Regions from separate parts of the Anaeromassilibacillus sp. SJQ-5 genome, predicted to be linked through region 3. Evidence: predicted binding sites of a transcription regulator. Region 3 holds the regulator's gene; each other region holds the start of a gene.
What was found. The regulator Rex, encoded in region 3, represses fermentation and respiration genes when NADH is low (regulators of the CRP and FNR family bind a similar motif). The targets are predictions, from matches to a motif close to ATTGTTAANNNNTTAACAAT.
Positions count from the first base shown of each region.

Region 1: the regulator Rex is predicted to act here: its motif matches at 2,969-2,988, upstream of adhE (bifunctional acetaldehyde-CoA/alcohol dehydrogenase).
Region 2: the regulator Rex is predicted to act here: its motif matches at 2,256-2,275, upstream of ACSAMM_RS13470 (NAD(P)H-dependent oxidoreductase subunit E).

Region 1 is NZ_JBPJWQ010000001.1:2,078,474-2,083,005, forward strand. Features, by position in the region: gene adhE (bifunctional acetaldehyde-CoA/alcohol dehydrogenase) at 294-2,930, opposite strand; gene ACSAMM_RS08835 (phosphotransferase) at 3,319-4,062, shown strand; gene ACSAMM_RS08840 (MFS transporter) at 4,202-4,532, shown strand, end outside.
Region 2 is NZ_JBPJWQ010000001.1:3,122,880-3,127,411, forward strand. Features, by position in the region: gene smpB (SsrA-binding protein SmpB) at 1-268, shown strand, start outside; gene ACSAMM_RS13465 (PIG-L deacetylase family protein) at 322-1,845, opposite strand; gene ACSAMM_RS13470 (NAD(P)H-dependent oxidoreductase subunit E) at 2,333-2,830, shown strand; gene ACSAMM_RS13475 (ATP-binding protein) at 2,834-3,382, shown strand; gene ACSAMM_RS13480 ((2Fe-2S) ferredoxin domain-containing protein) at 3,477-3,848, shown strand; gene ACSAMM_RS13485 (NADH-ubiquinone oxidoreductase-F iron-sulfur binding region domain-containing protein) at 3,867-4,532, shown strand, end outside.
Region 3 is NZ_JBPJWQ010000001.1:1,088,241-1,092,772, reverse strand. Features, by position in the region: gene ACSAMM_RS04530 (MutS-related protein) at 1-1,513, opposite strand, end outside; gene ACSAMM_RS04525 (redox-sensing transcriptional repressor Rex) at 1,593-2,225, opposite strand; gene ACSAMM_RS04520 (aconitate hydratase) at 2,259-4,196, opposite strand.

The sequences.
Region 1 (4,532 bases), 990 kb from region 3:
ATAGATCGAGTTTTTAAGAAACTCATAGTTTTGCACGCCGGTGAGAAACTATGAGCGAGAACGGCGCAAGGAAGGAGGCGACGCCATGATGATGCCGTATCCGTATACCCTTAACCCGAAAAAGCGGTCAGAATTCCTGCCGCCGGTGATTGTCGGTTCCCAGAGGCGCAACGAATTGGCCGCTTTTCCGGTTGGGGGCCGGAGCAAGGACCAGAACAAGCGGCGACGAGCTTAACGAAACAGGCGGGAGGCATCCGGTGCCTTCCGCCTGTTTCGTTTATGGGGAAAGAAAATTATTTGCCGTAGTAAACCCGCAGATACATCTCCTTGATTTCCTTCATCAGAGGATAGCGGGGGTTGGCGCCGGTGCACTGGTCGTCGAAAGCCTGCTCTACCATCTCGTCCAGGGTATCGAGGAAGTACTTCTCGTCCACGCCGTATTCCTTGATGGTCTTCTTGATGCCCACCTTAGCCTTCAGCTCGTCAATAGCCGCCAGCAGATTATCGAATTTTTCCTGGTTGGTCTTGCCTTTGATACCCAGGAAGTCGGCACACTCACAGTACCGCTCCAGGGTATGGGGATACTGGTACTGCGGGAAGGTGCCCATCTTGGTCGGGCAATCCACAGCGTTAAACTTCATCACTTCATTGATGAGCAGGGCGTTGGCCACACCGTGGGGCAGGTGGTGGAACGCGCCGAGCTTATGGGCCATGGAATGGCACACACCCAGGAAGGCATTGGCAAAGGCCATGCCGGCCATGGTGGAGGCGTCGGCCATCCGCTCCCGGGCCACCGGATCGTTGGCGCCGTCGTTATAGGCGCGGGGCAGATAGGTGAAGATGTTTTTCAGCGCTTTCAGCGCCAGGCCGTCGGTATAGTCGGTGGCCATCATGGAGGCGTAGGCTTCCAGAGCATGGGTCATGGCGTCAATGCCGGAGGCAGACGTCAGGCCCTTGGGCATGGACATCATCATATCGGCGTCGATAATCGCCATCTTGGGCAGCAGCTCATAGTCGGCCAGCGGGTATTTCACGCCGGAGGTCTCGTCGGTGATGACCGCGAAGGGGGTCACCTCGGAGCCGGTGCCGGCAGAGGTAGGCACCGCGATGAAGTAGGCCTTTTCACCCATCTTCGGGAAGGTGTACACGCGCTTGCGGATATCCATGAAGCGCATAGCCATATCCATGAAGTCCACGTCCGGATGCTCGTACATCACCCACATGATCTTGCCGGCGTCCATGGCGGATCCGCCGCCGATGGCGATGATGCAGTCGGGCTCGAAAGAGGCCATGGCCTTGGCGCCTTCCTTGGCGCAGGCCAGGGTGGGATCGGGCGCCACATCGTAGAAGGTGGTATGGGTGATGCCCATCTCGTCGAGCTTATCGGTGATGGTCTTGGTATAGCCGTTCTTGTAGAGGAAGGAGTCGGTCACGATGAAAGCCCGCTTTTTGCCCATAACGGCCTTCAGCTCAGCCAGGGCCACCGGCAGGCAGCCTTTCTTGAAATAGACCTTTTCCGGCGCGCGGAACCACAGCATGTTCTCTCTCCTCTCGGCGACGGTCTTGATATTGATCAGGTGCTTGACGCCCACGTTCTCGGACACGGAGTTGCCGCCCCAGGAGCCGCAGCCCAAAGTGAGGGACGGCGCCATGCTGAAGTTATACAAATCGCCGATGCCGCCGTGGGAGGAGGGGGTGTTGACCAGGATGCGGCAGGTTTTCATCCGGGCCGCAAAGGCATCGATCTTGTCTTTTTCGGTCACGGCGTTGACGTACAGGGAGGAGGTGTGGCCGTAGCCGCCGTCCGCCACCAGCTGATCCGCTTTGTTCACCGCGTCGGCGAAATCCTTGGCCCGGTACATGGCCAGCACGGGGGACAGCTTTTCGTGAGCGAATTCCTCCTCGATGTCCACGCTCTCCACCTGGCCGATGAGGATCTTGGCGGTTTCGGGCACATCCACACCGGCGAGCTTCGCGATGGTGTGGGCGGACTGGCCGACGATTTTCGCGTTGAGCGCGCCGTTGATGAGAATTGTCTTGCGCACCTTTTCGATTTCGTCGGGCTTCAGCAGATAGCAGCCCCTAGCCTCGAATTCCTTGCGCACCTTGTCATAGACCTTGTCGAGAACGATGACCGACTGCTCGGAGGCGCAGATCATGCCGTTGTCGAAGGTCTTGGAATGGATGATAGAGTTGACAGCCAGGGTGACGTCCGCCGTGTCATCGATGACGGCCGGGGTATTGCCCGCGCCGACGCCCAGGGCAGGTTTGCCAGAAGAATACGCCGCCTTGACCATGCCGGGGCCACCGGTGGCCAGAATGATATCCGCGCTGCGCATGACCTCGTTGGTCAGCTCCAGGGAGGGCACGTCGATCCAGGCGATGATGCCCTTGGGCGCGCCGGCCGCCACGGCGGCGTCCAGCACCACCTTCGCGGCGGCGATGGTGCTCTTCTTGGCGCGGGGATGGGGGCTGATAACGATGCCGTTGCGAGTCTTCAGGCAAATCAGGGTTTTGAAAATCGCGGTGGAGGTGGGGTTGGTGGTGGGGATGACCGCCGCCACCACGCCGATGGGCTCGGCGATCTTCTGGATGCCGGCCACGGAATCTACTTCTAACACACCGCAGGTTTTCGTATCTTTATACTGATTATAGATATACTCGGAGGCGTAGTGGTTCTTGATGACCTTGTCTTCCACGATGCCCATGCCAGTTTCCTCCACCGCCATCTTGGCGAGCGGCAGGCGCTGCTGGTTGGCAGCCATAGCGGCGGCGAAGAAAATCTTATCCACCTGCTCCTGGGTATAGGTGGCGAAAATACGCTGGGCTTCGCGAACCTCATTCATCTTGGCCACCAAGGCGTCCACCGTATCCACCAGGCCGGTGTTCGCGGTTTCGGCGGCGGGGGTCGTCAGTTCTTTCTTGCTCATCTGCTTTGTTCCTCCAGTTCCTATTTCCCACAAGGATAGTTGTTATTTTTTTAACAATTTAATTATATCAGGTGTATCCCTCTCTGTCAACTCATCATTTCCCCGGCTTTAACCAAAATGCAGAAGGGCAAATTATGTAAATCGACCAATTACCTGACAGCCATGCAGAGAACGACAAAATCCCCTTGGAAGCGGGCGGCATTCTTATGAAAAATATCCACTATGCACATAAGTTCCCAAGCAGTTTGCATCAAAAGGCCGATAAATGCAAATTGTTTGTTAAATCTACAAGAAACTCTTTACAGAGTCCTTTTTAAAGTTGTATAATACATATAGTTTCAGGCGATTTTTAATTGCCAAGGCTGCAAACGGAAAGGAGTCTTACCACATGGAACTGAAAAATCTGATTGCCTCGAGCGAAACCGTCGACATCTACCGGGAGGGAGACAAAGCGGTTAAGATCTTCAAAACCGGGCGGAAGACCGACGCTTTGTATGAAGCGCTGACCCATGCCCGCATCGAGTATACCGACCTGCTGGTTCCCACCATTCACGAAGTATCGGTCATCGACGGGCACTGGGCCATCACCATGGATCTCATCGAGGGAGACACCCTGGAGGATCTGATGAAGAAGCATCCGGAGAACGCCGACAGGTATCTGGAGGATATGGTGGATCTCCAGCTGAAGGTGCATCAGGAGAAAATGCCCAAGCTGAGCAAGCTGAAGGATAAGCTGACCCGGCTCATCAACAGCCTGGACACCATCAGCGATTCCATCAAATACGAGCTGCTGACCCGGCTGGACAGCATGCCCAAGCATGTCAAGCTGTGCCACGGCAACTTCGTCCCCGCTAACATCATCATCAACGACAAGGGCACCTACATCGTGGACTGGATCGCCGCCCGCCAGGGCAACGCCAGCGCGGACGTGGCCAAGACCTATCTGCTGCTGTCCCTCCAGTCCCCCGAGATGGCGGAGAAGTACATGAACCTGTTCTGCGAAAAGACCCATACGTCGAAAAAGTATGTCCAGGAATGGCTGCCCATCGTGGCGGCCGCCCGCCTGACGGAGAACCGTCCGGAGGAAAAAGAGCTGCTGATGAAATGGATCGACGTCGTGGCGTACGAATAAGGCGGCGCGAATCGCACTGATCAAAGCCGGGCAAATGCGGGAAAGTCCCCCATTTGCCCGGCTTTTTCCGTTTTTTGCGGTTTCGCTTGCGCGGGACGCCCGCGGTCTGGTATAATGAGCCTCCCGCCGGAAGCCGGCGGTGACAAAGCCTCTTGTATGGGGACGGCGGAGTGAAACCGCCCGCTCGCCCGCCCGGCCCTCCTTGTTCCGCCGCAAGAAGGAGCTGCCGGACACCATCACCGCGGCGGAGAATTGGAGTGTTATGGAAACGCAGGCGCAGCAGGCACCCCCGTCCAACTGGAAGACCAAAATCGCCCTGTTTCTGACCGGGCAGACCATCTCCCTGTTTGGCTCCTGCCTAGTGCAGTACGCCATCGTCTGGTATATCACCCTGACCACCCAATCGGGGATCATGATGATGATCTCCACCCTATGCGGTTTTCTGCCGCAGGTACTGATTTCCTTGTTCG
Region 2 (4,532 bases), 2.0 Mb from region 3:
CCCCTACGAAAAGGGAAATATCTTTAACCGGGATCCCATGCGGGTGCGCCGGCTGCTGCTGCACAAGAAGGAAATCCTCCGTCTGTACGGCGTGATGAAGCAGCAGGGCTATACCCTCATCCCCTTGTCCCTGTATTTTAAAGGCTCTCGGGTAAAGGTGCAGATAGGCCTTTGCCGGGGCAAAAAGCTGTACGACAAGAGGGAGGACGCCGCCCGGCGGGATATGAAACGGGAGGCCGATCGCGCCCTCAAAGAACGAAACGCCTGAGTGGAAATAGTGAAGCAGTAAAAAGGCGCCGGACGAACAGTCCGGCGCCTTTGTTATGCCTTTTTCTTGGCGCGCAGCACGAGGATGACCAGCGTGGCGGTGGCGCCTGCTGTCAGGCAGATCACCGCAATAAGAACGGTTTTGGAGGCGGACGGCTCCTCCCCGGGGACGGAGGAATCCGGCGGAGCGGCGGTAATCGTCGTGCCGGTTGTCGGCGCGGTCACCGCTTCCGTGGCGGAGGGCGGTTCCGACGCGGTGGTCGAAGTGGGGACGGTGAAGGTGGTGGAGGCTTGTGTGGTCGGGGCCGTCGTGGCGGGTGGTGTGCCCATCGACGTTGTGGGAACAGAGGCGGCGCCTTTTTGCTTTTCCGAAAGAGGCAGGCCGTCCCAGGGGATCACCGGCGCCAGGTTCTCGAAAAAGTCGTTTTTCTTGACATCGGGGCCCACCGACGAATAATACAGGCCGAACCAGCGGTTGTCATTCTTGCCCGCCTCGTCCACGTGGTACCGGCCTCGTTTGGCTTGGGAGATATGACAGGCGAACCCGGCGCGCGCCATGTCCAGCCCGGTTTTGCCGCCGAAACGGGATAGGGGCACGTTCCAGTTCATCAGCAAATCGTCCTTGTCGTATTTATGCAGGTACAGCTTTTTGATTTGCCAGGTGCCGTACTTCCCGGCGCTGTCCGGATACTGCTGGGGATCGCCGCTCAGGGTGATGGCTTTGACAAGGGTGTTGCTGTTCATCCGGTGAGCCCCGTGGCCGTATTCGCCGTTGAGATCCTGGGTCAGCACCACATCGGGCTTGACCCGGCGGATCAGGGCCACCTGCCAGGCCATGATATCGTTTTTATTATACAGTTGATACGCCTGCTTAAGGGTGGAGCAGTATTTGTCCCCGAAATCTGACAGGATGGGATAGTTGGTAATCCCCACCGTCCACAAGCCGTCGAGCAGCTCGTGCGTGCGGCCGTAGCCGTGACGGATGAGATAAGACACCTGCACCTTTTTCCCAAACTGGCCGGCATACACCGGCATGGCGCCGCCGAACCAGAGAAGCTCGTCGTCCGCGTGGGTGGAGGCGAGAAGCATATCCGCTTTTTCCAGCGGCGGGTTCCACTGCTGCACCCAGGAAGGGGTCTCCCCCGCCCCGAGGACATACAGCTCGCCGAGCACGGCCTGGCCGCTGAAGGTCAGGCGATAGGTGCCGCTGCCCGCGTCCAGCTTTTTGAACTCGTGGAGGAACGAATCTGCCCCGCCCTCCGCCAACGGCTCAGTGCCGCCGTCCGTCACCCGGGACAGCACCCAGGGGACGGGCTTGCTGTTCCACAGAAGATAAACGCCGCCGATCGGCTGTTTGCTGTGCAGCTGGATATACGCCTCTTTTCCGCCCTTCCAGGAGGTGCCGGCGGATCCATCCGTCAGAAACCGTACGATGGATCCATTCTGGGAGGCCGAGAAGGAACAGGAGTTGGAAATATCGCCAGGCTGCAGCTCCGAGGCGTCCGCCGCTGGGAGCGAGCCGATGGAGGTGATACAAATAACGGCTGTGGCCGCCGCGGCCCACATTTTCAGTTTCATTGACGCTCACCGTCCTCTGTGTGGTGTTGGGAAATTTATTCAGATCGGCTAATGCCCATCGCAATCGATCGATTCACGGGAGCGAACCCCTTTACTACCACTATATTTTATCAAATCGGTTAGGCAAAGTAAACCGCGTTTAACAATCTTAATAGGATCGTAAGGAGTTTTGCCGATGAATTTTCCGTTTCTTCTATATTTTTCAGGCCAGGCGGCGCTAGGCAAAAAAACGTGGTATGTTTGAGGTGCCTACCACATATATTTCCCCATATGGACAAGCCGGCAGCCGGCTCGCGCCGATTCGCGAAAAAGCGTCAGAAAGCGCGTAAAAGGCCAAAAAAAAGCGTTTTTTATCTAGCTTTTTGCGGAGAACTCTGTTATACTGAGGGGTAGTCGATGCTGCACAAAAGATTGATATTTTCTTCACAATATTTGTCGAGGTGCAGATCTGAATAGAACCTATGATTGGCAAGGAGGAAACGGCAACATGCAAAAAAAGATCAGCAAACTCCCGTTTAAAGGGACGGCTGAGCAGGCGGCCCAACTGAAGGAAGTTATCGACGCCAACAAGCAGGATCCCAGTCGCCTGATGTTCGTCATGCAGGAAGCCCAGGGGATTTATGGGTATCTCCCCATGGAGGTGCAGCAGATGATCGCGGACGGGATGAATGTCCCGCTCGAAAAGGTGTACGGGGTGGCGACCTTCTACGCCCAGTTCGCCCTGTCCCCCAAGGGTGTCTACAATGTATCCGTCTGCCTGGGCACGGCCTGCTATGTCAAGGGCGCGGGCGATTTGTTCAATAAGCTCAGCGAAAAGCTGGGTATCGGCGCGGACGAATGCACCGAGGACGGCCAGTTCTCCCTGACCGCCTGCCGCTGCATCGGCGCCTGCGGCCTGGCCCCCGTCCTGACGGTGAACGAGGATGTGTACGGCCGTCTGACCGTGGACGACATTGACGGTATACTGGCCAAGTATACCGCTTGAGTTATGCGGGAATTGTCGTTAAACGTCTTGGACATCGCGCAGAACTCCATCGCCGCCGGCGCGTCCGTCATCACCATGACGGTGGAAGAGGACGCCGGGGCGGACCGGCTGACGCTGTCGGTGGAGGATAACGGCTGCGGCATGACGTCCGAGCAGCTGGAGCGGGTGCGGGATCCGTTTTACACCACCCGCACCACCCGCCCGGTGGGCATGGGGATCCCCCTGTTCCGCATGGCGGCGGAGGCCACCGGCGGCTCGCTTTCCATCACGTCTAAGCCGGGGGCCGGCACCACCGTGACGGCGGTGTTCGGGCTGTCCCATATCGACCGGCTGCCGCTGGGCGACATGGACGGGACGGTGTCCACCCTGGTGCGGATGAATCCGGGACTGGATTTTCGCTATATCCACCGGGTGGACGGACGGGAGTTCGTGTTCGACACCCGGGAAATCCGCGATATCCTGGGGGACGTGCCCCTGGACGATCCGGACGTGGCCTTGTGGCTGAACGAGTACCTCCGGGAGCAGGACGGGGCCGTCGGCGGCACCGCTTGACAATCTGAACCGTTTGACATCCAGCGCGAGGGAAGCTTTTCGCGCCGAATTTACGTCTGCCGGGCCGCCCGCCCGGCAAGAAATGGAGGATCATATGAAAACCCTGGCAGAATTGCAGGCCATCCGTGATAAAGCCCGCGAAAAAATGGCGGTGCGGGACAACCAGCAGGACGCCACGCGTGTCATCGTGGGCATGGCCACCTGCGGCATCGCCGCCGGCGCCCGCCCGGTTTTGAACGCGTTTGTGGACGAGGTGGCCAAACGGCACCTCCAGAACATAACGGTCACCCAGACCGGCTGCATCGGCATGTGCCAGCTCGAGCCCATCGTGGAGGTTCTGGCGCCCGGCAAAGAAAAGGTCACCTACTGCAAGGTCACCCCGGAAAAGGTGGCGCGCATCGTCGCGGATCACCTGGTTAACGGGAACCCCGTCGCCGAGTACACCGTCGGCGCGCAGATGAAATAAAGAGGAGGAAGAAAAGCCATGTATCGTTCCCATGTACTGGTTTGCGGCGGCACAGGATGCACCTCCTCCGGCAGTCAGCAGATCATCGAGACGCTCGAAAAGGAGATTGCCGTCCAGGGCCTGACCGATGAAGTCAAGGTCGTGCGTACCGGCTGCTTCGGCCTGTGCGCTCTTGGCCCGATTATGATCGTGTATCCCGAGGGTTGCTTCTATTCCCGCGTCAACGTGGAGGATATTCCGGAAATCGTCAGCGAGCATCTGCTCAAGGGCCGTATCGTCACCCGCCTGCTCTACGATGAGACAGTGGAGAAGGACGAGGTCAAGTCTCTGAACGAGACCGATTTCTATAAGAAACAAGTGCGGGTGGCGCTGCGCAACTGCGGCGTTATCAACCCCGAATCCATTGACGAATACATTGCCTTCGACGGCTACCAGGCGCTGGCCAAGTGCCTGACCGAGTACACCCCGGATCAGGTCATTCAGGTGATTACCGATTCCGGCCTGCGGGGCCGCGGCGGCGGCGGGTTCCCCACCGGCCGCAAGTGGGCGCTCTGCGCCCCCAACAAGGCGCCCCAGAAGTACGTGGTTTGCAACGCCGACGAGGGCGATCCCGGCGCGTTCATGGACCGTTCGGTGCTGGAGGGCGATCCCCACTGCATCGTCGAGGCCATGGCCATCGCCGGC
Region 3 (4,532 bases):
CCATCAGGGTCAGCAAACGGATGGCGTTGCGCGTGCAGGCAGGGCCGGGACGCAGGCGATAGTCGAACGCGATGGTATCGCCGGCAATCGCCTCCTCGAAATGCGCCATTTCGTACGCGTCGGACAGCAGCGCACACAATTCAATATCGTGGGTGGCGGCGATGCAGACGGCGGTTTCTCCGGCGAGATACCGCAGCAGAGTGCTGGAGGCGGCGATCCGTTCCACCGTATTGGTGCCCCGCAGAATTTCATCGATGGCACACAGCACCCGTTCCCCGCGCTCGACCGCCGTCAGGATCCGGCGGAACGCTTTCAGCTCTGTGATAAAATAGCTCTCCCCCGCCAGAATGTCGTCCGACAGGGCCATGGATGTATAGACATGAAAGGCGGAGGCGGAATAGGCGGTGCAGGGCGCTGTGCAAAGGCTCTGCGCCATAATCGCGCTTAGGGCCGCCGCCTTGATCAGCGTGGATTTTCCCGACGCGTTGGAGCCGGTCAGCAGCAGGGATCCAGTCAGCTCCACCGTGTTGGCCACCGGGTTTTTGAGCAGCGGGTGAACCAAACCGGCGGCGGTGAAATGGGAGGGTCCCTCTTTGTCAAAGTCAATAGCCGGGTCGCAGTACACGGCGGCGCTTTTGCGATAGGAGGCCACCGCAATGGCGGCGTCCAGGCGGCCCACGCACTCATGAACGGCAAAAATATCCTCCCGCAGGCGGCTGAGGCCGACCTTCGTCCACTCATACAAAATGAGATCAAACAAGCACAGGCTATTGAGGATCTGCGCGAACTCATTGTCGTAGGCAAAGGCGCTAAAGCCCATCCGGGACAACGCGCGGGTCCGCTTTTCAGCGGCTTCGTAGGGGCGCAGGTACGCGGCCAGTTCCTTGCCGTACAACCGGCAGATTTTCTGAAAAACGGCGATCAGGGATACCGAATAGCTGGCGGCGGGCAGGTGAGTTTCCAGCCGACGAAGCATGGCGATATGATAAATCGGATTCCCGAATAGAAAAAGGAGGAGAAACGGGAGGGCGGCCGGCGAGACGATCAGGCCGATCCCGCTGCCGATCAGCCCAACGAGCAGCAGCAGGGCGACAACTAGGCCGCATTTCCCGTGAGCGGAGGGGGAAAACGCCTCGATGGTCCGCGCCCCGCCGGTTTTCCCCAGACGGGACAGAAGAACCTGCAGCTTTTGGCGCAGCTCCGGCTGTTCCTCCATCAGGCGGATGAGTCCATGCCGCCGTTCGTATTCATCCCGCTCCATCGCCGGGCAGCGCAGCTGATAATACAACAGCTGCTCGCCGGAAGCGCTGCCGGTGCTGCTGACCCGTTCAAACAGGGTATCCAGATACAAATCGTACCAGGTGGTTTCATCCAGGGCAAAGGTTTCCGGCTCTTTTTCCCGGCGGTAATCGTAATAGGAACGAATACATCGGAAATCCTCATCCTCGTACCGATTGTCCGGCGGCTTGCCAAACCGGGCGGCAATGGCGGCCGCGCGCTTTTTTGACAACAAAGACGGTTTTCCTCCTTTGATACGCAACAGCCAGGGAAGGGCGCGGTCATGACCGCGCGTTCCCTGGCCGTTTTCGCTGTTATTCCTTTTTCAACTGGTAGGACAGGGTCATCAGGCTATCGCCCAGATGGACGTTCTCCACCACCAGGCCGGGATGATGATAGGTGATATCGTAATGGGAAAAATTCCAGAAGCCGCGGACGCCTTGGGCGATCAGCCGTTCCACCAGGGCGGGTGCGGCCTCCTTGGGGATGCAGAGAATGGCCACCTGCGGGCTGCACCCGGCGCAGACCTCCTCCAGCTCGGCGGTGGGGCGCACTGTCATGCCCCGCACCTTTTTGCCGATGACCGCGGGGGAATCGTCAAAAATCCCCACCAGCCGAATGCCCCGGTTTTCAAAATCCATGTGATTGGCGATGGCTTTCCCCATATTGCCGGCCCCTAGCAGGACGGTGTCCGACAGGGAGTCCATGCCGAGGATATGACCGATTTCCGTGTACAGCTGCTCGACCATGTACCCATAGCCCTGCTGGCCGAAGCCGCCGAAGCAGTTGAGATCCTGCCGGATCTGGGAGGCGGTCAGCCCCATCCTCTGGGACAGCTCCCGGGAGGAAATCCGGGTGACGCCGTTTTCCTTCAAGTCATACAGGAACCGGTAATACCGGGGCAGGCGGCGCACCACCGACATGGAAATGTATTCGCTTTTTGCCATACTACCACCCCTTCTCTAAAACAGCTGGGCGTCTCATCCGTTTTGATTGCGGGTATAGTCCAGCAGGCCGCCGGCCAGCAGCATCTCCACCTGGCGGCGGGAGAAGGCGGCGTTCAGGGGGAAGCTCTCCCCCGTCGTGCGGTTTTCGAGCGTCACGTCCTTGCCCTGCTCCAGGCAAGCGCGCACGTCGGGCAGGACGATGTCGTCCATGAGGGAAATCCGGTCGTAATCCGCCTCATTCTTAAAGGTCAGAGGCAGGATGCCGGCGTTGATGAGGTTCGCCACATGGATGCGGGCGAAGGACTTGACAATGACGGCCTTGATGCCCAAATACAGAGGCGCCAGGGCCGCGTGTTCCCGGGAGCTGCCCTGCCCGTAGTTGGATCCGCCGATGATGATCCCCTTCCCCTGCTTCTTGCAGCGGGCGGGGAATTCCTCGTCGCAGCGCACGAAGCAATGCTCCGAAATGGCGGGGATATTGGACCGCAGGGGCAGGATTTTGGCCCCGGCGGGCATGATATGGTCGGTGGTGATATTGTCCCCCACCTTGAGCAGCACCGGCGCTTCCACCGTCTCGGGCAGGGGCGCGGTTTTGGGGAAGGGCTTAATGTTGGGACCGCGGACGATATCCACCGCGTCCATATCGGCCTCATCGGCAGGAGGCACGATCATATTGTCGTTGATGAGGAAGCGCTCGGGCAGGGTGACGACGGGGGCCTCGCCCAGGGTGCGGGGATCGGTCAGCACGCCGGTGAGGGCGGAGGCCGCCGCCACCTCGGGGCTGACCAGATAGACTTGGGCGTCGGCGGTGCCGGAACGGCCCTCAAAATTGCGGTTGAAGGTACGCAGGGAGATGCCGCCGGAGTTCGGCGACTGGCCCATGCCGATGCAGGGGCCGCAGGCGCATTCCAGAATCCGGGCGCCCGCCGCGATGAGGTCGGCCAAAGCGCCGTTTTCGGCCAGCATGTTGTACACCTGCTTGGAGCCGGGGGCGATGGAGAGGCTGACATCCGGGTGAACAGTCTTGCCCTTGAGGATGGCCGCCACCTTGAGCATATCCATCAGCGAGGAGTTGGTGCAGGAGCCGATGCAGCACTGGTTAACCGGCAGGGGGCCGAGATCCTCCACCGCCTTCACGTTGTCGGGAGAATGGGGGCAGGCGGCCAGGGGACGCAGGGAGGACAGGTCGATATCCACCACCTCGTCGTACACCGCGTCGGCGTCGGCGCTCAGCTCCACCCAATCCTGCTCCCGGCCCTGGGCCTTCATGAACGCCCGGGTCACGTCGTCGGAGGGGAAAACCGAGGTGGAGGCGCCCAGCTCGGCCCCCATGTTGGTGATGGTGGCCCGTTCCGGCACGGAAAGGGTCTTGACCCCTTCCCCGCCGTATTCGATGATTTTGCCCACGCCACCCTTGACGGACAGGAGACGGAGCACCTCGAGAATGACGTCCTTCGCCGCCACCCAGGGCCGCAGACGGCCGGTCAGGTTGACCCGCACCATCTTGGGCATGGAGATGTAGTAGGTGCCGCCGCCCATGGCCACGGCCACGTCCAGGCCGCCCGCGCCGAAGGCCAGCATGCCGATACCGCCACCGGTGGGGGTATGGCTGTCCGACCCGATGAGGGTTTTACCGGGAATGCCGAACCGCTCCAGATGCACCTGATGGCAGATGCCGTTGCCGGGGCGGGAAAAATACAGGCCGTGCTTTTTGCATACCGACTGGATATAGCGATGGTCGTCGGCGTTTTCAAAGCCGGTTTGCAGGGTATTGTGATCGATATACGCGACCGATCGCTCGGTCTTTACGCGAGGCACGCCCATGGCTTCAAATTCCAGGTAAGCCATGGTACCGGTGGCGTCCTGTGTCAAGGTCTGGTCGATCTTCAAACCGATTTCGCTGCCGGGAACGGACATGTCGCCGCTGACCAGATGCGAACGAATCAGCTTTTGCGCAATGGTGTCTCCCATGGTCATCCACTCCTAAAGGTTGTTATCTTCTCTATTATGAAGGATTGTAGCAAATTTGTCAATCTTTCCGGGCAGAAAAAAAGGGAGGCCCCCTCCCTTGCTATGTCCTATCGAGTACAGCGTTGGTATGCGGGACAGAAACCCGCGATTCTATTAGCAGCGCTTTTGTAATGCTCTATTGGGTTATGTGTAGGTGTGCGGGGGACTGCCCCGCGTCCCTATGCCACCAGTGCCGCGCCCGCACCCCATCTTTCTTTTTCGTGCGTGAAAAAGAAAGATGGGGGAGAAAGAAAAAGCCTTATAGAACCATACGGCGGGGGGAGGCCGACGTTGTGG